2 regions of the Sphingobacterium sp. UBA6320 genome follow, and region 2 is predicted to be linked to the other one. Evidence: riboswitches for the same ligand, from Rfam matches in the RefSeq annotation. Region 2 holds a riboswitch; the other holds the start of a gene.
The links. Region 2 has a riboswitch for thiamine pyrophosphate ahead of thiS (sulfur carrier protein ThiS). Riboswitches for the same ligand answer to the same signal wherever they lie in the genome.

Region 1: it holds a riboswitch for thiamine pyrophosphate, as region 2 does, so the genes downstream of both, thiM (hydroxyethylthiazole kinase) here and thiS (sulfur carrier protein ThiS) in region 2, are expected to answer to the same signal.

Annotation. Positions count from the first base shown of each region.
Region 1 covers NZ_DJTA01000032.1:72,757-81,175, reverse strand. Annotated here, with positions in the region: gene B3P23_RS20790 (hypothetical protein) at 1-307, opposite strand, end outside; gene B3P23_RS20785 (response regulator) at 493-2,868, opposite strand; gene B3P23_RS20780 (alpha/beta fold hydrolase) at 2,967-3,776, opposite strand; gene B3P23_RS20775 (two-component regulator propeller domain-containing protein) at 4,252-4,536, opposite strand; gene B3P23_RS20770 (hypothetical protein) at 4,517-4,696, opposite strand; gene B3P23_RS20765 (hypothetical protein) at 4,703-4,924, opposite strand; TPP riboswitch at 5,071-5,163, shown strand; gene thiM (hydroxyethylthiazole kinase) at 5,224-6,021, shown strand; gene thiE (thiamine phosphate synthase) at 6,018-6,656, shown strand; gene thiD (bifunctional hydroxymethylpyrimidine kinase/phosphomethylpyrimidine kinase) at 6,653-7,486, shown strand; gene tenA (thiaminase II) at 7,473-8,123, shown strand.
Region 2 covers NZ_DJTA01000024.1:82,359-90,777, forward strand. Annotated here, with positions in the region: gene B3P23_RS16145 (lantibiotic dehydratase) at 1-886, shown strand, start outside; gene B3P23_RS16150 (sensor histidine kinase) at 914-1,729, opposite strand; gene B3P23_RS16155 (LytR/AlgR family response regulator transcription factor) at 2,032-2,733, opposite strand; TPP riboswitch at 4,205-4,303, shown strand; gene thiS (sulfur carrier protein ThiS) at 4,326-4,574, shown strand; gene thiC (phosphomethylpyrimidine synthase ThiC) at 4,602-6,416, shown strand; gene B3P23_RS16170 (thiamine phosphate synthase) at 6,413-7,009, shown strand; gene thiE (thiamine phosphate synthase) at 7,141-7,767, shown strand; gene B3P23_RS16180 (thiazole synthase) at 7,755-8,419, shown strand, end outside.

The DNA.
Region 1 (8,419 bases), on a different contig from region 2:
TTTCGATGTTTGATTGGGCCACATTTCGCAGGAATAAGGGGTAGCCAAACTGCACACTTTTCTGAATTATGATGGCTGTCTTCCAGTTTTCATGGAGATTACCGATAGTAAGGTACATGAGAGCAAAAAGGCCAACAGCTTTGCTTTCTCTAAAGGAAGTGTCGTTGTTATGGATCGTGTACACATTGATTTTCAGCTGATTAACACTTTCGGCAACAAGGACTGTTATTTTGTTACGCAAAGCAAAATCAACGTGAGGTACAGCTGTCATTCGAGCATATTTCCGAAGCGTTGAATTTGAATCCATAGATGGTGAAAAAATTCAACAATCAAACATGATTAGACAAAATAACAGGATTTTTTTGAACCTAAATTTTATTTACGCTACTGAGTTTGGTTCAATTTATAGCAATTGAATATTTAATAATATTTACTGAAATTTGGAATTGCAATTGCTCGAAGGTTAATTTTTGTATTAGGACCAGTTATTAACTAACTTACCTTTTTAATTTTCGCCTTCCAGAAATTAAATTTAGCATTTAAAGTGTCAAAGTCAAATGGTTTGGTGAGATAATCATCCATACCAGCAGCGAGACAATCTTTTTTATCCATTTCATATGCCCCAGCAGTCATTGCAATTACTACTGGACTGTATTTACCATAAATACGTTTTAGCTCCCTCGTTGCCTCCAAGCCATCCATTTCTGGCATTTGAACATCCATAAACACGACATCGTAATGTTGGCGTTGTAAAGAAGTGAGTACTTCTATGCCATTTGATACAATATCGCAAGAGAGTCCAATATTTTTAAGCAAGTGCATGATAATTTTCTGGTTGATGGCATTATCCTCGGCGACTAAGATGCTGATCTGGTCCTTTATGGTAGCCGATCTTGTGCCCAATGCTTCTGCAGCCGGTTTTTTATCTTTGATTTCTACTACGGCCAGCTTTTCTAGCAACATTTTGTAGAAATAGGCTTGCTTAATTGGTTTGTCTAGAATTGCCGTAAATAAATGCTTATCTTCTTTTCGGTCTTCCGGAAAACTACCTGCGGAACTAAATAGAACTAGTGGAATGGCTTTTCCGTATATTTCTCTGATGCGCTTAGCCACATCGATACCGTCCAATTGCGGCATTAACAGATCTATAACCGCAATATCATATGATTTTTTGCCTAAGGCCAAAATACCATCCATGCCACTTTCAAATACATCAGCATGCATACCCCATTGCTCACAATGAGTTTTTAAAATCCTAAGATTAGTCAAATTATCATCAATAATCAATACCTGTTTGCCTATCAATTCCTGTTGATAGGTAAGCGCTTTATAAGTCTTAACCGTATTATTGGCAGAAAGCTGGATGGTAAACTTAAAGGTTGTACCTACACCAACCTCACTTTCTACCCAAATGCGACCAATCATTTTCTCAATTAATTTGGCACTAATCGCCAACCCAAGTCCAGTACCGCCATATCTACGAGTAGTGGAAGAATCAACCTGAGAAAAAGATGTAAATAACTTATGCATTTTATCTTTCGGAATCCCAATTCCACTATCTTTTACTGAAAATTCTAATTCATATTTAGTGCCCTTTTTATGGTTAAGTTTAATACTCGTTAAAATTTCGCCCTGATCTGTAAATTTAATCGCATTACCTACCAGATTTACAACAATCTGTCGCAGTCTGGTCATATCTCCGATTACCTCTGTAGGTACATCAGGATCTATCATGTATAGAAGATCAAGATCTTTTTCTTGCGCATTAAAAGAGAGCAGCTCATAGGTTTCTTCAATAATTTTATGCAAAAAGAATGGATGTTCTTCCAATTCAAGTTTGCCCGATTCGATCTTGGAAAAATCCAATATTTGATTTATAATTTCCAGTAGTGCATCTGCGCTGATTCGGATCGACTCTACAAAATCAAATTGGTGTTCATCTAGTTTGGTATTCCTCAATAAACTTGTCATACCGATAACACCATTCATTGGTGTTCTTATTTCATGACTCATATTTGCCAAAAATTCAGATTTGGCCAGATTTTGTTCCTCTGCAATCTGGCTTTTTTCAGCTAACTGGATATTAAGCTCTTTAAGATTTGCCTCATGTAAATACTCTTGGGTAATATCTTCAAAAGTCCATAACATCCCACTTATATGTTCAGAAATAGTAGGTGTACAGCATACGGTAAGAACAACTAAGTCGGGGTCAGTAAATAACCAACGCCAGTTGCTAATTTTTTTCTCGTCGGATTTAAAAATTTCCAATCCGCGTTTAAGAATTTCTTCCTTATTGTCGGCTTTAGCACGAAGTTGTTGCATAGCGGCCGACAGAACCGATGGATGCACATTTCCGTCGTCAATGCCTAATAATTTGGAAGCGGGTTTATTGATCCAACTATTCTTTCCGGTATCGTCAAAAAATACCATACTTTGCGGTACAGTTTGTAAAATAGCATTAAAACTTACTTTTAATTCCTCCAGCGCGTAATAGGTATGAGATAGCTTAATTGTTTCCTTTATTTTCGCTAAGCAAGCCGCTGCAAATTCTTTGAAATCTTCATTAAATTCAAAGTCTTTATTCCAAGCAACAAAAATATAACTTCTTATTTCCATGAGTTGGATAGGAAATACTAAAATAGCGGCGTAGCCGCTTAGTAATTCTTGTATACTTGAGGGGATTTGACTATCCGTATGTTTAAAATACAAAGGATCCTGTTTATCCACAAATGGTACGATCAAACTAGGATCCACATAGGTTCCCTCTTCTTTCGACGAATAGAGCTTAAAAAAACTTACCGTCAGCTCGTCTTCTTGCTTTAAAAGAATAACCTGATCTGCTTCGGTTAACTCCTTTAAGTTTCCCATACATTTTTGGGTTACTATGAACCAATCCTGATAGGTATTTTCCAAACTCAAACAAGAGATAAACTGTAAAGCTCGCTTGGCCCAGTTCATTACATTCATCAATTAATAAATGATTTTACGGCTTCGATCACTTGATCTGGAGCACTAATATGTGGGAAATGGCCAGTAGCATTTACCTCTATTAATTTGCTATTGGCAATATGTTTGTTTAAATAGAGGGCAACTTCCTGAGGTACGGCGATATCATGTTGTGCCTGGATCAACAAAGTTGGTTTTTGATATTTTTCCAGTTCAGCACGCAGATCTGCTTCAAAAATAACTTTTGCCACTGCCAAAGCGATATCTGGCCTGATCGCACCTAAACTTCTGGCAAATGATTCGCCAAGTTCAGGCTTTTCAGGATTGCCCATTGCTATGGATGAAAACCCACTCACCCAGGCATAATAATTTGTGGTCATGGTTTCGTACATGCTATCCAATGCACATTGAGTGAAGCCGCCAATATAACCCTCGATTTCATCATTGATATAACGAGGCGATGCCCCGATAAAAATTACTTTTTTAAAGTAGTTCGGTTTTTTTACTGCAGCAAGCATGGCAATCATCGAACTTACTGAATGGGCAATTATAGTTACCTGTTCAACTTCAAGTACATCAATAATAGCTAGGAGATCGTCGGCATAGGTATGCAGTGTATTATATTTCACAGGGCTATAAGCTTCTGGGGCAGCTTTTCCAGCAGCAACATTATCATATAAAACCAAGCGATAGTCATCTTTAAAAGCTTGTTTTACCCCTTCCCAGGCAGTTTGATCCGTACCAAAACCATGGGCAAAAACCAACGTTTCCCTGGCATTAAGGTTTCCTTCAATATTTACATTATTTTTCTTTCGTATTGCGGCTACCATAAAAATAGATTAATATCGTAAATATATAAACTTTTTTAATGTAAAATTTACAAAAATAAAACAGGTTCGGATTTGAGAAAGGATACTCAATATTGGTGATTTTCAAATTTTCTCTATATTGATAATTGTTTTGCAAGTAATCGCCCTACCTAGTTATTAATTGCAAAATTGATTTAATGTAACAGTTTTTAAAATCGCTAGCATATTAACCCAAGTTCTGATTGATGATGTTTTTAGGTTAACACCTCTCCCTAAATTAATGCTATTGGTAAAAAACGTGAAGATTAAAATTATGAAACCAAAGCGCTATCTGAATTTAAATTCATCATCATATTTGATTGGTACCGATTTTGCAATGTGGCAAAACTCGGTATAGACATTTCTTATCTGAACAAACATCATATATATTTTTGGGCCGAATCGAATAGGTTAGTGAAATTTCTTTCTAATTTATTCAATGTTGAAAAATAATCCGTTATGGAGCAGCATCCATCCGGTACCAATAGCTCTCAAAATCTTTTTGCCCCCATCCTTTGGTCCGAATCAAACCATTGTCGCCAGCAAGCCAATACCCTCCTGCACGATCTTTGAATACTTTGTAAAATCGATTCCCATCGCTGCTGTTGGTAAACTGATAAATCGGATTTTTTTTCTTTTGTTGGTTCGACCATAGGGACATCCCCAAATCTGTACCGACCCAGGTATTATTGCTACGATCCCGATAGATATTCCAAATAATATTATTGGCTAAGTTGATCACCAACTAACAGGAGCGACCTGACATCTGAGGGGCCACCAGTTGGAAATACTTCGTAACGATCTTCGCGATAATTGTATAAAAAAACACCCTTACCAGTCCCCAAAGCAAGATGAGTACCGTCAAGAACAGCAATACTATAAATAAAGGTCTGATAGTGCAATGCTGCCTACGTTGGAGCATGAAGGGAGTAACCATCGTAACTATATAATCCATTATTACTACCCAACCATAATATACCCAGGCTATCCTGCGCAAAGCAGTGCACTGTACTCGCTTTTGCTCCAAGCCCTATATTTCTAAAAAATTGAAAATCTAACGATTGCCCAAAAACAGAAGGACCGCAAAGCGAAAGGAATAGCAAGAAAAACAAATAAACTGTCCGCATCATAAACAAGGTATTTACAAACATAATTATTTAAAAGTGTAAATACAATGTGGAACTTTATCGGCACACTTTTTAAGAAATGTACTAAAGAGCCTGTGATGATGAGTTTGGGCGCTTATCCATTAATTCATTTTTTTTCAATACTTTTGTATACGCTTTAGGGGTATTCTGTAAAGAATTGAGAGAGTCCCTTTGAACCTGATCCGGCTAACACCGGCGTAGGGAAAAGCAATCAGTCCATCTACTCATCCGGACTGTTGTTATGGATTTTTCCTAAAGCTTTTATTGTTAAAAATATAAGAATGGAAAAAAAACTCTGGCAACACATCATTCAGGTAAGAAATACCTCGCCTCTTATTCACAATATCACGAACTATGTTGTGATGAATAATACCGCCAATGCACTGTTGGCAGTGGGCGCATCACCGATCATGGCACACGCCAAACCTGAGGTCGAAGCAATGGTAACGCTATCGCATGCACTGGTCATCAACATCGGTACGCTGGACGAGTACTGGAGCGAATCCATGTTCATGGCATCTAAAAAAGCAGATTCAATCCAGAAACCTTGGGTTTTAGATCCTGTAGGTGCAGGTGCGACCTCCTATCGCGATACTGTTTTAAATCAACTGTTGCTTTTTAAGCCTACCGTCATCAGAGGGAATGCTTCTGAAATCATTGCTCTTGCAAAAACAGCAGATGTGGTGACAAAAGGGGTAGATAGTACCGTGATCAGTACCGAGGCTATCGATGCTGCAAAAAATCTACAGGCCAAATCAGGCGCAATCATATGTATTTCAGGTGAAACAGATATCATCATCAGCCACAACACATGTATATACTTAAAGAATGGGAATGCGATGATGACCAAGGTGACCGGATTAGGTTGTACTGCATCGGCCCTGATCGCGGCATTTATTGCTGCGGTTGAAAATAAAACGGAAGCTGTTGCTGCTGCAATGAGTTTACTGAGCATAGCAGGAGAATTAGCCGCAAAAGAAAGTGCTGGCCCAGCAAGTCTACAGACCCATATTCTGGACAAGCTCTATAACATTACCGAACACGAATTTCTTACCCATTTAAAAATCACCCAATCATGACCCTGCACCCCTCGTTTCCTTATCCACTTTATTTAGTGATCTCGGAAAAGGACTGCCGAGGACGTGATTTCCTTTATGTAGCTGAACAGGCAATACGTGGAGGTGTGGACATGATCCAACTCCGTGAAAAAGAGATCACGACCAAAGAGTTGATATATAAAGCACTGAAATTAAAAGAGATTACCGACAAATATCATATCCCGCTGATCATCAACGATCATGCTGAAGTAGCTGAAAAAATAAGTGCTGCTGGAATCCATGTCGGAAATCGGGATATCGCTCCTGCTGTACTGCGCCGTGTACATGCTTTTGAAAGCAAAACAATTGGCTATTCCATAGAGTATCTCCATCAATTGGATGATGAAAACACCGCTGTAGCAGATTATTTAGGCGTCAGCCCCATATTTAATACGAAAACAAAAACAGATACCGTAACGGAATGGGGCTTGAACGGATTAGCAATGATCCGTTCTCGTACAGATAAGCCCTTAGTTGCAATCGGAAATGTACGATTGGAAAATGCATCAGCAATCGTTAAAGCGGGTGCCGATTCGTTAGCAGTCGTCTCCGCGATCTGTGGTGCTGACCATCCAGAGCAAGCCGCTTATGCAATTAAAAATGAACTATTAAAATGAAACAATACACCTATCCTTCGGTGCTCACCATTGCTGGTTTTGACGGTAGTGGCGGAGCTGGCATTCAGGCCGATATTAAAACCTTTTCAGCGCTGGGCTGCTATGCGACGTCAGTCCTTACTGCTCTGCCGGTGCAAAATACACAAGGAGTCCAAAAAATATATCCCATTCCGATAGCAGCTGTATCCGACCAGATCGCCGCGATCTTAGATGATATTATGCCTGCTGCTATTAAAATAGGCATGGTCCATACCCCCCAACTGGTGGAGACCATCGCGACTTCTTTAAGTCATTATCCAAAGATCCCGATCGTCTTTGATCCTGTCATGGTGGCAACAAGTGGTCATACACTTATTGAGGCAGATACCATCCAAACCATCATGGACAGGCTATTTCCAATAGCCGACATCATCACTCCAAATATGGACGAAGCTGCACTACTGGCTGGCATTGATGTAAAAAATCTGGACGATATGCATCAGGCGGCAAAGATTATTCAGACCCTAGGCTGTAAACATGTTCTTGTTAAAGGAGGACATCAACAAACGGCTACCTTAACCTCATTATTTTTTGAAGAAAATGGCCAGTACACAGCCTTTGAAACGAAAAAATTTGCGACAAAAAATACACATGGATCGGGTTGCACACTTTCCTCAGCTATCGCCGCTTACTTGGCACGTGGAGAAAATTTTCATACCGCAGTAGCATTAGCGCAAGATTATATCTACGAAGCTATTAAACATGGAAAAGATGTCGTAATCGGAAAAGGCAATGGCCCTCTTAACCACTTTTTTAACCCTGATAAATTAATTAAAAATGAATTGGTCTGAAATCGCTTGGAATCAAATTGAAAATAACTATCAGTCTATTTTAGAAATGCCCTTTATTACTGAACTAGCTGCTGGAAATCTACCTATACATAAATTTCAGTTCTATATGGCGCAAGATTCCCTCTATCTGGAACACTTCGGAAGAGCATTAGCACTGATCGCAGCTCGGGCACATGATGTAGATACTACTTTACACTATATCAAGTATGCGGAGACAGCGATTGTGGTCGAAAATGCCCTGCATCATGCATACTTTCAGGATTTTGGTTTAACCGAAAAGGGAACGATGGGGCCCGTATGTCATCATTATATTCACTTTTTAAAAAGCACGGCAGCACTAGATGCCGTTGAAATCGCTATGGCCGCGGTACTCCCCTGCTTTTGGATCTATAAAAAAGTCGGTGATCATATCCTCAATGAGGTGAACAGCAGCAATCATCCGTACCAAAAATGGATCGATACCTATGGTGGTGAAGACTTTGCTATTGCCGTCCAGCAAGCCATTGATCTGTGCGACAAGGCGGCAGCGGAAGCATCACCAGCCATTAGAGAAAAGATGACCGAAGCTTTTATTACTGCTTCAAAAATGGAATATTATTTCTGGGAAGCGGCATATGATATCAAAAGTTGGATGTAATGAAAAAGAGGTTAAATCCTATTATTCATTTCAGTGACAAAAAAATAGTTAGCGCACTACCTATTTATTAAAATTATAGCAAAAAGTTAAATAAAGAGCGTAAAAGTGGGATCACTTGTTGACTTTCAGCGATCCCTTCTTGACAAGAAGGGATCGCTTATTTGTAATAAGGGAACACAATTTAGCAAAAAGGGATCGCTTGTTTGTAATAAGGGAACACAATTTCACAATAAGGGATCACTTGTTTGTAAAAAGGGACACAAGTTCACAAAAAGGGATCGCTTGTTTGTAAAAAG
Region 2 (8,419 bases):
TTCATCAATCTATGAAAGAAATTTTGTACTCGGCACTGAATGGGTATATGTAAAAATTTACTGTGGAATACACTATTCAGAAGAACTTTTGAAAACAACTGTTCCTGAAATTATTAAAAAATTAAAAGAAGCCAAATTAATCAAAAAATGGTTCTTCATTCGATACCGAGATCCCGAATATCATTTACGCTTAAGATTTGAAGCAGTATCTCCAGATAAATTTGGCATTATCGTACAAATGATCAATGAAAACTTTGCACCATCACTTGATGAGCGTAGTATTTTTAATATTCAGTTTGACACCTATAAAAGAGAGATTGAGCGCTATACACCAGAATACATGTTAATAACCGAAGATCTTTTTCATCACGAAAGCGAATATGTATTGTCCATTATTAAAAATGCTCCGAACTCTTCAGAGCGTTGGAATACCTGTTTAGCTTGTATGAATAAGCTGTTGGATACGGCCGGCCTAACATTATTAGAAAAATGCAAATTCTCGATGCAGATATCTTCAGCATTTTCTACCGAATTTGGCAATAACAAATTCACGGAGAAAGGATTTAACGAAATTTTTAGAGAACAAAAAAAAACTATTGAACATTGCATCAATAAGCTATCATGGCACACAAATGAAGAATATCCCATAAGTTATTTTAAAACTATTGTAGATAAAATTGAGGTCGATGAGAAAAGTGTCAAAGCTATTTTAAATAAAAAAAGCAACCTATTATCTAGTTATATACACATGCTCATAAATCGGCTACTTCCATCGGAACAAAGACTCTATGAATATGCGCTATATCATATATTGAATAATTATTACCGTATGTGCATGGGTAAAACTAAATCACTTCAACTGAATTCTATTGTTAAAACTTCATGATTTCTGACGATCAAACACACGAACTTTTTAGTTCTTCAAATTCAACTCAAGCAATACAATATAAGAATCTTCCATTTCTTGAATGTCTAAATTATAATTGCCAGAATAATTCAGTTCAAGTCTTTTCTTGACATTTTCTAAGCCAACACCACCGACATAACCTACTGGTTTAGCTACTCTTTTAAATCCGTTTGAAACCTGCATAGTTAACTTACCATCTTTTGCTATAATTTCAATATCCAACCATGCATTTTTACTACTAGACATAGGACCATGCTTAAAAGCATTCTCAATAAAAGCAAATATAATTACGGGCGCTATAAAATAGTCATCTTTGTCAGACAAAATCTGTACTGAAGTTTGAACTTTACTGTTCAATCGAAGCTTTTCCAAGCCAATATAACTTTCTATAAATGTAAATTCTGATTGTAACGGAACACTTGATTTATCACTTTCATAGACTAAATAATTCATAATACCGGTAAGCTGAACTAGACTAATTTCTGCGCGGACTGGATCCTCCTGTACCAAACAAATAATATTATTTATCGTATTAAAAAGAAAGTGTGGGTTAATCTGTGCTTTAAGGAAAGCTAATTCAAGCATGACATTATTTAGAGCAAGTTCTGTATTTTTCAGCTCCAGGTCGGTCTTCTGATAGCGAATACTCAGAATAGCTTGTGTCAACTTTATTCCTAAGGGAAGCGAAATAAAATATATAAAATCTAGAAAATAAAATGCAACTGTAGAATATTTAAAAAGTCCAGTCAAGCCAATTTGCAAAACCTTATCAACATATTTCTGCAGGCGCTCACTAATATGAATATACAAGTCAAGTTCCATACAAGTCAAATATGTCAATAATCCCCACCAACAATACATCATAACAAACCATAAAAGACATAAGATGTACCTGCCTTTTAAAAGAAATTTTGGGATGATAACATATGAACTTAGATAGAATATACTGGTTACTGCAATCAGTTCTTTTATTGCCAATAACCATGCATAATTTTGGTCAAACCTATTATATAAAATGATATACATTGCAAACATGCAACTCCAAAATAAGACATGGAGTACGGTTCTCTTTACAGGAGTATAATGTTGAAAAATTCTTGTTATAGCGGACATTACGAATATGATTAATGGATACCCATCAGCTTAAAAAAAGCTTCTCGGTATTGTAATCCTATTGGGATATCTTCTTTATTACTTTTAAGAATTACTTTAGTAGCATCGACAGTATTTACCTCGTCGATATTAACAATATAAGATCGCTGTATTCTAACAAAGTTTTCTGATGGTAGCATTTCTTCCATAGCCTTCAGGGTACCCAAAATAAGATGACTGCTCTCGCTGGTTTGCACAATCACATAATCTCCGTAGGCTTTTAGATACAAGACTTCTTTGGGTTTAATAAAAATCGTTTTATGTCCATCTTTGACTTTAATATATTCTCGCCTTGCAGTATTTTTTTGATATGATATTGCTCGCTTTACTTTTTGCACACTTTTAGCGAACCTTTCTTCAGTAAGTAGGGGCTTCATTATATAATCAAGAACATCAAGTTCGAAACCTTTATCAGCATATTCGGAATGACCAGTTACAAAAATTACAAATGGAGATCCTTCCAGAGATGTAACAAATGATATTCCATCCATTTCCGGCATTTGAATATCTGAAAAAATTAATTGAACCTGACCAGAACTTATTATTTCATTAGCCTCGGTTGGGTCGTCAAATACGCCCACTAAATTCAAATCTTCATTCTTTTCTACCATTGCTTTCAATCGCCTTTGCGGTAGTGGCTCATCTTCAATGATTATAGTTCTTATTCTCTTCATTAATAATATAACTAATTTCACTATAATAATTCAGCTATAATACCAAGCCTTTCTTACATATGTAATGTAAATAATCTGTCTTAAAGTTTATATAGTTGAATTGGTTAATACTACTAAATGTAGCACAATCTTTAATTAGATAGCAAGATAATTAAAATAAAATTAAACATAAAATAATTCGATCACTTCGATCTTGTAGACGTGCGATTCTCTAAAAAAAACATCTATAATTGTCTATATTTCCTTTTACTGATGGTCTTAAAAAAAGAATCATATCTACATTGCGAAATATTTATTTTTACAAAGATATTCATCTTATAAATCCTATCATATTGGAGAGATAACAGTGAAATTTAGCCCCCTTTTAAAGATATTTGAGCAACAATATGAAGATCGATATTGCTCAAATCTAGATCACTATTCCATTTTCATATCTTCTCACGTAATGTTAATACTATTTAAAAGCCGTTTCGGTACTTAAAAGAAGATGTATTCATTTGACTTTAATCTTTATGGCATTTATGGTTGCTTTGCTACTAGATATGCCACCACTGTTAATATATACTTGCCGCTAAAGAGGACTTCAATTTGGGATTCTTGGTCAAAGGAATGGAATTAATTGTCTGAGGTTGTGTATCAAAAGTGAATCAGACGTAGCGGTTCAAAATTCTATTCATTGAACAATGCGCCAAAAGGCTCAACAATCTCATCTTAATGATTCCTTTTTCCAGGAGCGCTTCACTGTGATATGATAAGCTTGTACTTCATGTTTAATTCTACTCCGACTTACAAAAATAACAGTAACTGTTGTCCAATCCTCGAGCCAGTTATAATTCTAAATACCCGCCACTTACATGGAATGTGTGGGCACAATGCAGCAATACAAGTTCTTCAAGATAAATTCAAAATCAATTAAAAGATAAAATCCCCTAATTTGTTAAATACAACAAAATAAGGGATTTAAGAAATTATAAAAATTTAACACCTAATTACTCATTTCAAAATTTACATTTTCACCAAATTCCTTTATAAGAGCCTCTCTAAGTACATTTGGTTCTTCACTTCCTATGGTAACCCATTTATTCTCACCGTATCTTATTTGAACTCCCTTATTTCCCTGAACATTATAAAGCCACCCTTTTTTTGTTCTGCTTATTCCAAAACCTAAATAAAAACCATTTAAAAATCATTTTTAATGATAAAACAAATTAGAATAAAATTTTTCTTTTCATCATTAGTTCATCAGATATTGGATGTCATGAAGAGCAAACATTTGAAAAATTATTAGACAAAAAACAATTTGAGATAATTCACGTCTACGCAATTAAAAATAAAAAAGTTGGTTCCGGTATCAACTCAACAAGACCGTTTATAATTACTGATAAAAAGATAAATTGGTTATAATCAATTAGGTATTTGTTAGAAATAAATCTACCTCTTTTCTTTTATTCATATTTTTTTCATAGTTTAGTGGAAACTTTAGGGGTGTCTGCAAGATTTGCAGGCTGAGATTTTACCCTTAGAACCTGATCCGGGTCATACTGGCGTAGGGAAAAGTAAGATGTCTTCATTGTGCATATACCTGCATAACTGTGGCCATTCCTAAAGTTTTTTATTTAAAAATTTTTAAAGGAATGGAACTTACGATCAATCACCAATCACGTTTTTTTGAACAGCCCCCCTCCTCTTTGGAAGGTTTGATGCTTTTGGAATTTCCAGAAAAAAGCAAAGGCATTGCTGTTGCCATTAATAACCAAGTCATACCCAAAACGGCTTGGGCAACAACCCAGTTACGCCATCAAGATTCAATTCTCGTCATTTCTGCTACGCAAGGCGGATAAATCATTTACACCTATTAATACACCATTATGTTAGAACAAACCATTACCCAAACCCCTTTCCCAAATTCGAAAAAAGTCTACATCCCTGGAAAACTCTTTCCAATTCAGGTAGCTATGCGTGAAATTACACTCAGTGCAACTAAATTGAGCAAAGGTGGTGTAGAAATCAATCCTTCTGTAACCATTTATGATACATCAGGTCCATATACCGATGATGATGCAAAGATCGATATCCGTAAGGGGCTACCTCGCACTCGAGAAAGTTGGATATTGGATAGGCAAGATGTTGAAATTTTACCCCAGATCAGTTCGGATTATGGTCAAGAACGATTGGCGGATACGGATCTGGATGAACTTCGTTTTGAATACAGCCATAAACCTAAAAAAGCTTTAGCAGGTCATAACGTTAGTCAATTACATTATGCTAGAAAAGGGATCATCACTCCAGAAATGGAGTATGTGGCTATTCGTGAAAACCAACGTATCGAGCAAATAGAAGCGGCGACAGTGGGTATGGAACATCAACATACGGGACATAGTTTTGGTGCTCGAACGCCCAAGAAACTGATCACAGCGGAATTTGTACGTGAAGAAATCGCAGCGGGTAGAGCCATCATCCCGAACAATATCAATCATCCAGAAAGTGAACCGATGATTATCGGACGTAATTTTTTAGTGAAAATAAATGCCAATATTGGCAATAGTGCAGTGACGTCCAGTATTGAGGAAGAAGTAGACAAAGCTGTTTGGGCATGTCGCTGGGGTGCGGATACGATAATGGATCTTTCAACGGGTAAAAATATCCATGAAACACGTGAATGGATCATCCGTAATTCTCCAGTCCCAATCGGCACAGTGCCTATATATCAAGCTTTGGAAAAAGTAAAAGGTGTAGCAGAAGATCTGACTTGGGAGATATTTAGAGATACCTTAATCGAACAAGCAGAACAGGGTGTTTCCTACTTCACCATTCATGCAGGGGTATTGTTGAGATATATTCATCTGACAGCAAAACGCGTAACGGGAATTGTATCTCGTGGTGGATCGATCATGGCAAAATGGTGTTTATTCCATCATAAGGAAAACTTTTTATATACGCACTTTGAAGATATCTGTCAGATCATGAAGCAATACGATGTCGCCTTTTCATTGGGTGATGGTCTTCGCCCTGGTTCTATTGCTGATGCGAACGATGCTGCACAGTTTGCGGAGTTAGAGACTTTAGGGGAGTTAACTAAAATTGCATGGAAACATGATGTACAAGTTATGATTGAAGGGCCTGGTCACGTGCCGATGCATATGATTAAGGAAAATATGGACAAACAGCTTGAAGTTTGTGATGAAGCACCTTTTTATACGTTGGGTCCATTGACAACAGATATTGCTCCGGGTTATGATCACATTACATCTGCAATTGGCGCGGCTATGATCGGATGGTTTGGATGTGCCATGCTTTGCTACGTTACTCCTAAAGAACATCTTGGATTGCCTAACCGAAAAGATGTGAAAGATGGGGTCATTACCTATAAATTGGCAGCACATGCTGCGGATCTAGCCAAAGGGCATCCTGGTGCACAATATCGCGATAATGCTTTGAGCAAGGCTAGGTTTGAGTTCCGTTGGGAAGATCAGTTTAATCTTTCATTGGATCCCGATACAGCGCGAGAATTTCACGATGAAACACTACCTGCTGATGGTGCAAAAGTGGCACACTTCTGTTCGATGTGCGGTCCCAAATTTTGTTCGATGAAGATTACCCAAGAGATACGCGATTCTGCAGAACAGGGAATGATGGATATGTCTAAAGAATTTATCGAGCAAGGTAAAGAGCTATATCTATGATCCTAGTTGTGACTGCTGAACAGGCTGTACCTCGTGAACTACAAGTGATCAATGATATACTAGATGCGGGATTGGAACTGTTACACATTCGGAAGTATAGCTTTTCTGATGATGAAATGTCTCAATTTATTAACGGAATAGCAACTCGTTATCGAAATCGCCTTGTCATGCATAGTCATCATCATCTGGCGGAATCGTTGAACATCGAGAGATTGCATTTTAATGAGCATGATCGAAAATTGGGGATACAAAATAATTTCAGTCAACAGATCATCCGATCAACATCAGTACATAGCATCCACGATTTTAACAGCTTGGATCACAGATGGTCCTACGCTTTGCTTAGTCCAATGTTTTTAAGCATTTCAAAACTTAATCATGGGTCTAAACACACCGTAAAAAAAGAACTCATATACCGTGACAACCAGCAGGTTCATTTAATAGGACTTGCTGGCATCCACGCCGAAAACATCATCTCTTTATATCAGGATGGCGTTGATGGAGTAGCATTACTGGGAGCCATCTGGAAAAGCGAACAACCTTTGATCAGTTTTAATGAATGTCTACAGAAAGACCTTTCTTACTCATCATAGTAGACCTTGATCCTAATGGTGGTACGGTTAGCAGTAAGCTTATAGGATATAACCATATTGAACTATGTCAATTATGAAAATCTATATCAGACAATTTTTAAACAGTTAAAACAATCTTATCGGTCAACATCATGTTTAGTAAAATTCAATATATATCACAGGGAAATACTGCTCTGGAACAGGAAACGAATATTAGAAACGCACTACAAGCTGGTGCAGATTGGATTCAATTACGTTGGAAAGAAGGCAATGAAGATCAGTTATTAACATTAGCCGTCTGTATTAAACAACTGTGCTTTCAATATGGTGCAAAACTGATCATCAATGATCATGTTCACATTGCTAAAGCTGTTGATGCTACTGGTGTACATCTGGGATTGACGGATAGCAGCATACGGGACGCACGATTATTACTGGGCTCAAAGAAGATTATTGGAGGTACAGCAAATAGTCTATCTGATGTACAGCAACGAATAGCAGAAAACTGCGATTACATTGGTCTTGGACCGCTACGTTTTACCTCTACTAAAGAAAAGCTAAGTCCTATATTAGGATTCACAGGATATCAGGAGATCATTCAAAATTTAAGAACAAAAGGAACTGACTATCCTCCTATTTTTGCTATCGGAGGAATCTTACTCGAAGATATTACCCTTCTTCAAGAAATGGGTATATATGGCGTAGCACTCTCAGGCCTGATCACAAAAAAACCTCAACTTATTCAAGAACTTAAAAATAAACTGCAATGGACACTTTAAAAATAGCAGATCGCATATTTCATTCTCGACTTTTCTTAGGAACAGGAAAGTTTGGTCACCTCAATCAAATGCAAGAATCCTTGGTTGCGTCGGGTTCTGAAATGGTTACCATGGCTTTAAAACGCTTGGATCATCAGTCTTCCTCAGATACATTTTTAGAAGCTTTGCAGATTCCATCAGTACATTTGTTGCCAAATACTTCGGGAGCGCGCAATGCTAAGGAAGCTATATTGGCGGCACAACTCGCTCGGGAGGCTTTGGAAACCGATTGGGTAAAATTGGAGATCCACCCTGATTCTCGTTATCTCATGCCTGATCCTATTGAAACGCTATTAGCTACTGAACAGTTGGCAAAACTAGGTTTTATTGTGCTACCCTATATACATGCCGACCCCGTGCTCTGTAAGCGTCTGGAGGACGTTGGAACGGCAGCGGTCATGCCATTAGCAGCGCCTATAGGGAGTAATAAGGGATTGCGTACCATAGATTTTTTAGAAATGATTATTGCGCAAAGCCAAGTGCCTGTGATCGTAGATGCTGGTATCGGCGCACCATCTGATGCTGCAAAAGCAATGGAAATTGGTGCCGATGCCGTACTGGTCAACACTGCAATCGCAACAGCAACTTATCCGGTACAAATGGCTGAAGCATT